Regions from separate parts of the Novosphingobium kaempferiae genome, predicted to be linked through region 2. Evidence: riboswitches for the same ligand, from Rfam matches in the RefSeq annotation. Region 2 holds a riboswitch; each other region holds the start of a gene.
What was found. A riboswitch is a leader RNA that binds a small molecule or an ion and turns the genes downstream of it on or off. The one in region 2 is predicted to bind cobalamin.
Positions count from the first base shown of each region.

Region 1: another riboswitch for cobalamin. It lies ahead of LO787_RS00640 (TonB-dependent receptor); the one in region 2 lies ahead of LO787_RS04980 (TonB-dependent receptor domain-containing protein).
Region 3: another riboswitch for cobalamin. It lies ahead of cobW (cobalamin biosynthesis protein CobW); the one in region 2 lies ahead of LO787_RS04980 (TonB-dependent receptor domain-containing protein).

Region 1 covers NZ_CP089301.1:125,717-128,909, forward strand. Annotated here, with positions in the region: gene LO787_RS00635 (aromatic ring-hydroxylating oxygenase subunit alpha) at 1-1,178, shown strand, start outside; cobalamin riboswitch at 1,349-1,588, shown strand; gene LO787_RS00640 (TonB-dependent receptor) at 1,776-3,193, shown strand, end outside.
Region 2 covers NZ_CP089301.1:1,078,853-1,082,045, forward strand. Annotated here, with positions in the region: gene LO787_RS04975 (hypothetical protein) at 1-32, shown strand, start outside; gene LO787_RS04980 (TonB-dependent receptor domain-containing protein) at 86-1,882, opposite strand; cobalamin riboswitch at 2,007-2,200, opposite strand; gene LO787_RS04985 (cell wall hydrolase) at 2,372-3,193, shown strand, end outside.
Region 3 covers NZ_CP089301.1:3,378,207-3,381,399, forward strand. Annotated here, with positions in the region: gene cobN (cobaltochelatase subunit CobN) at 1-208, opposite strand, end outside; gene cobW (cobalamin biosynthesis protein CobW) at 333-1,382, opposite strand; cobalamin riboswitch at 1,566-1,812, opposite strand; gene LO787_RS15350 (alpha/beta fold hydrolase) at 1,932-2,927, shown strand; gene fahA (fumarylacetoacetase) at 2,938-3,193, opposite strand, start outside.

The DNA of each region.
Region 1 (3,193 bases), 950 kb from region 2:
ACCGCGGCGTGCCCTTCGCGGGCGGATCGCCGCTCGGCTCCTCGCACCCGACCGCGCACGGCAACTGCGCGAAGTCCGGCTTCGTCTGCCCGTTCCACGGCTGGCGCTGGAACATGGATGGCGAGAACACGCTGGTCTACGGCAAGTACCTGTTCTCCGAACGCCAGATGGACGAGGACGACATCAACCTCATCCCCTGCCGCGCCGAAGTCTACGGCGGCTGCGTGTGGATCAACCATGACCATGATGCCCCCTCGGTGCGCGAGAGCCTCGGCCCCGTCGCCGAGCGGCTGGAGGCGCACAACCTCCACAAGCTGAAGGCGGAATGGTGCTACGGCACGGTACTCCCGGCGAACTGGAAGATCGCGATGGAAGCCTTCATGGAGGGCTACCACGTCATGCAGACGCACCCGCAGCTCCAGCATGCGGTGCCGACCATGTACGATTCGATGTACGCGATGGCGGAAAACCCGGACCGCCACCCGATGCTCGCCGATCCGGCGCTGACCATCGAGGAGAACATAGCCGCGCAGATCAAAAACATGGAACTGCTCAGCGAAGGCATGGCGGGCATGCTCCACGAGAAGGAAGTGGAGATCGCGAAGTCGCTCCAGCACGCGACGCAGGGACTGCCGGAGGACAAGGGGCAGGCCATGATGATGTGGCTGGGCATGGTCATGCATCAGGTCAGCGCCCAGCTGAAGGAGCGCGGCGAGCCCATCCCGGACCTCATCTCGGTCGCGCAGTCGGACCCGGTCAACGCGGTGGAGTTCCTTTTCCCGCACTACTTCCTGCTGCCCTACTTCAGCTCGATGTCGGCCTACCGCATCCGCCCGCTCGGCCCGGAAAGCTGCTTCTTCGAAATCTGGTCGCTGACCTTCTTCCCCGAGGGGCAGGAGCCCGAGCCGGTCATGGAGCCCATCGTGCTCCCGTTCGACAGCGCGGAATTCCCGCCGATCCCGCGGCAGGACTATTCGAACATCCCGATCCAGCAGAAGGGCCTGCACGCCAGCGGGTTCGAGTTCATGCGCCTGTCGAGCCGCGTCGAGGGGCTCATCAGCAACTACCAGCGCATCATCGACGGCTACCTGGCAGGCGTTCCGGCCGAGAAGCTGGCCGCCGCCAACAACAAGCTGGGCGGCAACTTCGATGGCGGGATCGAAGACCTCGGGTTCTGATCCCGGCGCTTGTCCCAAAATCCATCGCCCCTGCCTGCACGGGGGCGATGGTCCGTTACGCCATGCCGATGCCCGGCCCGGCGTGGCCACCCTCCCCCTTTTATCCGCTTGCACGACGTCCCCGCGCGACGTAACGCACGCGATGTTGCGAACGGACATGAGTCCAATCGCAACATCGATCGCGCCGGTGCTCCGAAAGGAGCTTAAAAGGGAACGCGGTGAGAGGGATCATCCCTCGAAGCCGAGGCTGTCCCTGCAACTGTAAGCGGTGAGCGCGATGCATATCGCGGCAGGCCAAGGTGCCCTGCCGCAGCCACTGGGCCGGACGCTAACTCCTGCGAGGCCTGGGAAGGCCGTGCATCGAGCGATGACCCGCGAGCCAGGAGACCTGCCAGCGTCCGGTCGCTCTTGCCTTGGTCCAGGGGATGGCCGCGGCACGGTGTACTCCGTCTGAGCGACGAACTTGCGGCCAGGCCGCAACGGCGGGTTTCGCCGGTCGCTCGTTCGCGCCCGGATTCCGCCGCTGCACTCGCGCGGGGATCGCCCTCACGCGGGAACCTGTCCGTTCGACTGGGAAACGCAACGGGGGTATCATTCATGAATACGAGAACTTTCCTTTCGTCCGTGATCCGTGCGGGCGCTTCGTGCTGCGCGCTGGCCATGGCGGCGACTTCGGCCCAGGCGCAGGAAGCCGCCGATGAAGGCGCGCCGGACAGCGCCGAGAACATCGTCGTCACCGCACGCAAGGCCGGCGTCCTGCAACTCGGCCAGCAGGCCGACGCCTCCAGCCGCCTCGGCCTGACGCCGATGCAGACACCCGCCAGCGTCGACGTCATCACCAAGGAGATGATCCGCAGCCTCGGCGACCGCACCGTCGTTGCCGCCGCCGCACGCGCGCCCGGCCTCATCAACAACAGCTCGGCCTTCGGTTACTCGCTGAGTTCGCGCGGGTTCACCGGCTACACCTCGGTGATGCAGCTCTATGACGGGATGCGCGTCTACACGACCACGACGCAGACCTTCCCCGCCGACCCGTGGATGGCGGAGCGTATCGAGGTACTGCGCGGCGCGGCCTCCGTGCTCTACGGCGAAGGCGGCATCGGCGGCGCGATCAACGTCGTGCGCAAGAAGCCCAACACCGAAGAGTTCGAGGGCGAAGTGCGCCTCAGCGGCGGCTCCTTCGACACTTACGCCGCGGCAGGCGGCATTGGCGGGCCGATCGGGGACCGGCTCTCCTACCGCGTCGATCTCAGCCACAATCGCTCGGACGGGTGGATGGAGCGCGGCCGTTCGCGCAGCCTCGCGCTGTCGGCGGCACTGCGCTACCAGGCCAGCGACGACCTCGTACTGACGCTGACCCACGACCGGGCCGACCTCGACCCGACGATCTGGTACGGCACGCCGCTGCGCGACGGAAAGCTGGTCCGCGATATCCGCAAGCAAAACTACAACGTCGCCGACCGCTCTCTGCGCTTCGACGATGCCTGGACGCAGGCGAAGGCCGAATGGACACCCGCCGAGGGCGTGACCATCACCAACGTCGCCTACTACCTCACCGGCTTCAAGCACTGGCGCAATGCGGAGGGCTACGCCTGGTCCGGCGACCAGATCCGGCGGTCGAGCTACCTCGAAATCTTCTACAAGACCAAGCAGTGGGGCGACCGCTTCAACGCGGTGTTCGACCATACCCTGTTCGGACTGGAGCACCGCCTGAGCCTTGGCGGCGAGTACAACACCGGCTCGCTGCTGCGCACCGACAGTTCGCCCAACAGCCGCTTCGACCTCGTCGACCCCTACGACTACACGCCGGGCACGTTCCTCGACGGTACGTTCGGCACCCGGTACAAGTACAAGACCGATGTCGAGCAATGGGCGTTGTTCGGGGAGAGCCGCCTGTCGTTCTCCGACCGCCTCTCGCTGGTGACGGGCCTGCGCTACGACCGCCCGAAGACCGAACGGCACGACGCGCTCGACCCGACTGCGGACTATACCGCGCATTATCCCAGCACGAGCTG
Region 2 (3,193 bases):
TATGGTCAAAGGGGCGCTTCGTAGCGAGCTAAGCCGCTGAAAGGCCGAAACGGCGCCGCCTTGAAAAGCGGCGCCGTTCCTGTTCTCACATCTTGACGCGGATACCCGCATAAGCGGATCGGCCGGGGGTGCCGTAAGTCCGTACCACTTCGTAGTGCTCGTCGAACAGGTTTTCGACCCGCCCGTAGATTTCAACGTTGTCGGTCACCGCGAACGCACTGCGCAGTCCGACGACGACATTGCCGCCCACGTACTGGGTGTTGGCCGTATCGTCATAACGACCGCCGCCGACCCTCAGGTCCGCGCCCAGCTTGAGGCCAAGTTCCCAGACCTTGTCGATGCTCGCATACAGGTTGCTCTTCGGCCGACGGGCCAGAAGCGCACCGGTGATCTCGTTCGTGGCGTGGAGATACGTGTAGGCGAGGTTGACGTCGAAGCCCTGCCAGTTCGTCACCTGCATGCCCAGCTCGACGCCCTTGGCGCGCGCGCGACCTACGTTGTAGTAGTTCCAGTTCGCCAGGTCGTAGTCGATCAGGTTGCGGGTCTTGCGGTCGAAATAGGTCAGCGTGAAACGGCCCGTGCCCTCGGCAAACGGCTGCTCAAGCCCGACATCCCAGCTCTTGGAAGTCTCCGGATCGAGCGCCCGGAAGCCTGCGTTGGTGTAGAGCTGGTAGAGCGAGGGCGCCTTGAAACCCTCGCCGTAGCTGGCGCGCAAAACGGGCGCATCGACGCCGGTGCCGATGACCCACGCGCCATTGGCGGCCAGGGTCGTCTTGTGCCCGAAGTCCGAATTGTCGTCGTAACGCACACCGCCGTTCAGGGTGAGCCCGGCAAGCGGATGCAGTGTCAGGTTGCCGAACAGGCTGTCGATGCTGGTCGAGTCCTTCGATCCGTAATTGTCGTCGAACTTCTGCTTCTCGGTCTCGCCGCCGACGAGGATCGAGGCCATCTCGACCGGCGCGAAGCTGATCTGGCCTTCGAACCGCTCGGTGCGGCCATTGGTGGTGTAGGGGCCGAACACCGCGTCATCGGAAATGCGGCGGGTGTCGTTCAGGCCATAGCCGATCCGCGCGTTCAACCGGCCGTCGAGGCCAGCGTAACGCAGGTTCGCATAGCCCAGCGTATCGCGCTTCATGCCCAGGTTGAGCGCATCTGCGCCCGTGTTGTCGTAGTCGTAGTTCGCCTTGGTGTAGAACCCGCCGGCGTCCGCCGACAGTCCCGGCGCGAACTCGATCGAGGCGCGCGCGTTGGCGCTCTTGCTCTCGAAGCCGTCCTTCTCGGTAGCGCCGCGGCGTTCGTTGAAGGCGGAGAAACCGTCGCCTTTCAGCCAGTTTCCGCCCAGCGTCAGGCCCACCGGGCCGACCAGACCGGCCGCAGAGACGCTCGCCTGCCTGCGGTCGCGCCAGCCGTATTCGGCCTGGCCGCGCGCGGTCCATTCCTCGGTCGGTCGGGCGGTGATGAAGTTGATGACGCCGCCGATGGCGCGGCTGCCCCACAGCACGCCCGAGGATCCGCGCACGACCTCGACGCGGTCGAACTGGCGGATGGGCAGCGCGCCGAAATCGAAGCCGCCGCCGACGTCGCCGGGGTCGTTGATGCGCACGCCGTCGATCAGGACGAGGCTCTGCGCGTTCTCCGCACCGCGCACGAAGACGCTGGAAGGCTGGCCGAAACCGCCGGACTGGACGGTCGAAACGCCGGGAATGCGGGACAGAACGTCGGTTGCGGTGGTCGCCTGGACGCGCTCGATCTCGTCGCGGGTGACGACGCTGACGGACTGGCCTACCTGCGTGATCGGGGTCGGCTCGCGAGTGGCGGTGACGACGATCTGCTCGTCCGCCTCCGCCATCGCAGGCGTGCTCAGCACAAACGCGGAACTCAACAAAAACAGATACTTCATAGCACTTCCTCCGAACCTTGAACGTCTTTGCCGTTCGTGGCGGAGGCGTGCGCGTCTTCCTTCCGACGCGTCACACTCGCTGCATCCGGAACACCCCGTCCGGCTGCGGAACGACCGTCAACGGGCAGGTCTCCTGGCTCCCGGATCGTCGGCCCGCCTTCGCCTTCCCGGCCCGCTTTTCGCGGAGCCAGTGGCTTGGTGGAGGGGGCCTCCCCGGTCACAGTTGCGGGGGCAGCGCCGGCATTCGCAGCCGACTTCCCTCTTAGGCCCTTGCGGGCAACCCATGACGTGAAGGCGCGGATAACCGCGGCTTTCGGGCTTGGCAAGCGCCGCCGCGACTCACCCAATTTCTTAAGTCATTAGGCGTAGAGGGCGTTGCTGTGCCGCAACGGGACGGCCGCGAAAGACGCCGTGCGCCGCAGGAAAAGGCGGGTTACGGCGATCTTGCACAGATGCACTGAAAGGAACCTAGTGGCGCCTGAACCCTCCCCTGCCGGAACCGACGCCGCATTGGCGCGCCCGGTGGATTCGGGAGAGGAGCACTTCGAGCGTCCCCGCGATTTCGTCGCCCGCTACCCGCGCCGTTCGCGCGGCGTCGGCCATCGACCCGTCGTGCTTCGCCGCCGCTGGACCTTCGGCGTGACCGCGCTCGCCGCCGTCGCGCTGCCCGCCTTCGCCGCGCCCGAGGGATGGGACAGCTTCGCCATCGCCGACGCCACGCAGGCCGAAAGCGGGCCGCTGCCCATGCCGTTCGAGCAGAGCGGCGCCAGTTTTCCCGGATCGGCCTTCTACTACCTCGACACCGAGGTCCGCCCGCTTCAGGTCGGCGAGGGCATCCGTTCCGACGCCGACGACAGCGTGTCCGGCCCGCTCCCCACCGCGCGGCCGCTCTATGTCGACAATTCCGGCGTCGACCGTACCCGCGCGCTCCAGTGCATGACCGCCGCGATCTATTACGAAGCGGCGAGCGAGCCCGACGCCGGGCAGCGCGCGGTGGCACAGGTCGTGCTCAACCGCGTCGCGCACCCTGCCTATCCCAAGACCGTGTGCGGCGTGGTCTATCAGGGCTCGGAGCGATCGACCGGCTGCCAGTTCTCGTTCACCTGCGACGGATCGCTTGCCCGCCACCCGCAGCGCATGTTCTGGGAGCGGGCGGAGAACGTCGCCCGCGCGGCGCTGGCCGGGTACGTCTATGCGCCGGTCGGCCTCGCCACGCATTACCATACCGTCCAGGTGAATCCCTACTGGGCACCGAGCCTGCAGTACCTGAGCACCATCGGCGCGCACCGCTTT
Region 3 (3,193 bases), 2.3 Mb from region 2:
GATCGACCGAATAGGGATGCCGCAGTTGCAACAGGTTGGCCAGCCGCACGCTTGGGCCGCCCTCCGGCAGTTGCGCCGCCGCCTTGGCGAAGCAGGCAAGTTCACTGTCCGCCACCGTCAGGATCACGATGTCGCCCGGCGGCTGGTCGAGGTCGATCGCCTCCTCGCCGTTGGAGATCGTGCCCGGGGTAGCGGATAGCAGGTGCATCAGAGCGCGCCCCTTTGCTCGTCATTGCGAGTGGCGAAGCCGCGAAGCAATCCAGCGGGGCGCAAACCGCTTTGGATTGCTTCGCTATGCTCGCAATGACGAAGCGTGGGGTGCATGGCCAGGTTTACGCCGGAACCGAAGCCAGGACGCCCGCCAGCGCGGCTTCGATGGCAGCGCGGTCGAGGCCCTTCTGGCCGATCACCACCAGCTGCGTGCGGCGCGGTTCCTCCGCCTTCCATGCGCGGTCGAAGAAGTGCTGGATGCGCGGGCCGACGGCCTGCACGACGAGGCGGCTGGGCTTGCCCGCCAGCGCGACCATGCCCTTCACGCGCAGCACGTCATGCGCGGCGATCTGGTCTTTCAGCCCCGCCAGCAGCGCGTCGAGGTTGGCCACTTCGCTGCCGTTCAGGATGAAGGTGTCGAAGTCATCATGATCGTGATCGTCGTCGAGGCCGTCGATGTGCGACTTGCGGCTGTCGAGGTCGTCCTCCGCCGCCGCGACGATGCCGAGCAGCGCGGCGATGTCCACCGCGCCGTGGTCCGCGCGCACGATCTTGACGCCGGAGCGGGTCTCGGCGGCGACGGTCTTCTCGACTTGCGCGAGCACATCCGCATCGACGAGGTCGGTCTTGTTGAGCACGACCATGTCGGCGCAGCCGAGCTGTTCCTCGAACAGCTCCTCCAGCGGGCTGTCGTGGTCGAGGTTGGGATCGGCGGCGCGAGCGGCGGCGAGCGCTTCCTCGTCCGTGGCGAAGCGACCGGCGGCGACGGCATCGGCGTCGATCAGCGCGACAACGCCGTCCACCGTCGCGCGGGTGCGGATGTCGGGCCACTGGAACGCCTTGACCAGCGGCTTGGGCAGGGCGAGGCCGGAGGTCTCGATGATGATGTGGTCGGGCGGCGTTTCGCGATCGAGCAGCTTCTGCATGGTCGGCAGGAAGTCGTCGGCGACGGTGCAGCAGATGCAGCCGTTGGCCAGTTCGAGGATATCGTCCTCGGGGCAGGCTTCGTCGTTGCAGCCCTTCACCAGTTCGCCGTCGACGCCGACGTCGCCGAACTCGTTGATGACGAGCGCGAGGCGGCGGCCCTTGGCGTTCTGCAGAAGGTGGCGGATCAGCGTGGTCTTGCCGGCGCCGAGGAAGCCGGTGATGACGGTGGTGGGTACTTTGCTCAAGGCTCTTCTCCCGCGCCGGCGACGTGTCGCGGCGGGGCGTACCGTCGGGCAGACGACGGCGCGGGCAGGGGCGACGGACAGGCGCGAAGACGCCCGACGACCATGCTCGCTGCGGCCCCGAAGCCGCATGCGTGTCGTCGCTCAGACGGTGAACCGTGCCCCGGCCATCCCCTGGACCAAAGCAAGAGCGACCAGACGCAGGCAGGTCTCCTGGCTCGCGGGTCAACGCATCGATGCACGGCCTTCCCGAAGCCTCGCATGTCGCAGCGTCCGGCCTCAGTGGCTGCTTCCCCGCGGAGTGTGGGGGAAGCGATGTGCATCGCGCTCACCGCTTACAGTTGCAGGGACAGCTGCGGATTCGAACGGCGAACCGTTCCCACCGCCTTCCCTTTTAAGCCCCTTGCGGGGCACCGGCGCGATCTTCGTCCGGGCTCGCGCCCGGTCTTCACGGCGGATACCGGGGCGTAGGGGGACGCGCAAGTGCCCTGTTGCGGCAACCCTTCGCGCCTGCGAACATTGCACCGTCAAGCTTTTGAAGGAGATGCCGTTTTGCCTGCCCGCCGTTCCGTTGCCCCGGTTATTGCTCTGGCGATAGCGTCCAGCTTCTCGGTTCCCGCCAGCGCCGATCCGATGCTGGCCGACTTCTCCTATGGCCGCCCGGTGCAGCGCTTCGGCTTCACCAGCCAGAACGAGACGCTGGAGATGGCCTATCTCGACGTGATGCCGACTGCGAAGGCGAACGGGCGCACGGCGGTGCTGCTGCATGGCAAGAACTTCTGCGCGGTTACCTGGGATACGACGATCAAGGCGCTGACCGGCGCGGGATACCGCGTGATCGCGCCCGATCAGGTTGGCTTCTGCAAGTCCAGCAAGCCGGATCGCTACCAGTACGGGCTGCACACGCTGGCGGCGAACACGCATGAACTGCTCACCCGGCTGAAGGTCGAGAAGCCGGTGATCGTCGGCCACTCGATGGGTGGGATGCTGGCGATGCGCTATGCGCTGCAGTATCCGGGGGACGTGTCGAAGCTGGTGCTGGTCAACCCGCTGGGGCTTGAGGACTGGCGCGCCAAGGGCGTGCCCAACACCACGGTGGACAGGCTCTATGCGGGAGAACTGAGGACCACCCGAGAGAGCATCAAGGCCTACCAGCAGAGTACTTACTATGCCGGACAATGGCGCAGCGACTACGACCGCTGGGTCGATATGCTCGCGTCGATGTATGCTGGCCAGGACGGCGCCATCGTGGCGTGGAACCAGGCGCTGACCTCGGACATGGTGTTCAACCAGCCGGTGATCCACGAGATCGGGCGCATCGCCGTGCCGACCGTGCTGATGATCGGCGAGAAGGACAACACCGCGCTCGGCAAGAACCGCGCCGACCCGGTGCTGCGCGCGATCCTCGGCAATTATCCCAAGCTGGCGCGCGAGGCGGCGGCGCGCATTCCGGGATCGAAGCTGATCGCCTACCCGGAATACGGCCATAGCCCCCAGGTACAGGCGCCCCAGCGCTTCCATGCGGACTTGCTGAAAGCGCTGGAGTAAGCTGGCGCGCTTACCGCGCCGGCAGGATCCTCGCCTGGCATTCGCCGAAGCCGATGGTCGCACGGCCAGGGGCGGATGCGGTGGCGGTGATGACGATCTCGTCGCCGTCCTCAAGGAACGTGCGCGTCTCGCCGCTCGGCAGGGACAGCGGCGACTTTCCGCCTTCGGACAACTCCATCAGGCTGCCGTAGCCTTCGCGCACGGGCGCTGAAATCGTGCCGGTGCCGAGCAGGTCGCCGGTGTTGAGGTTGCAGCCGTTCGAGGCA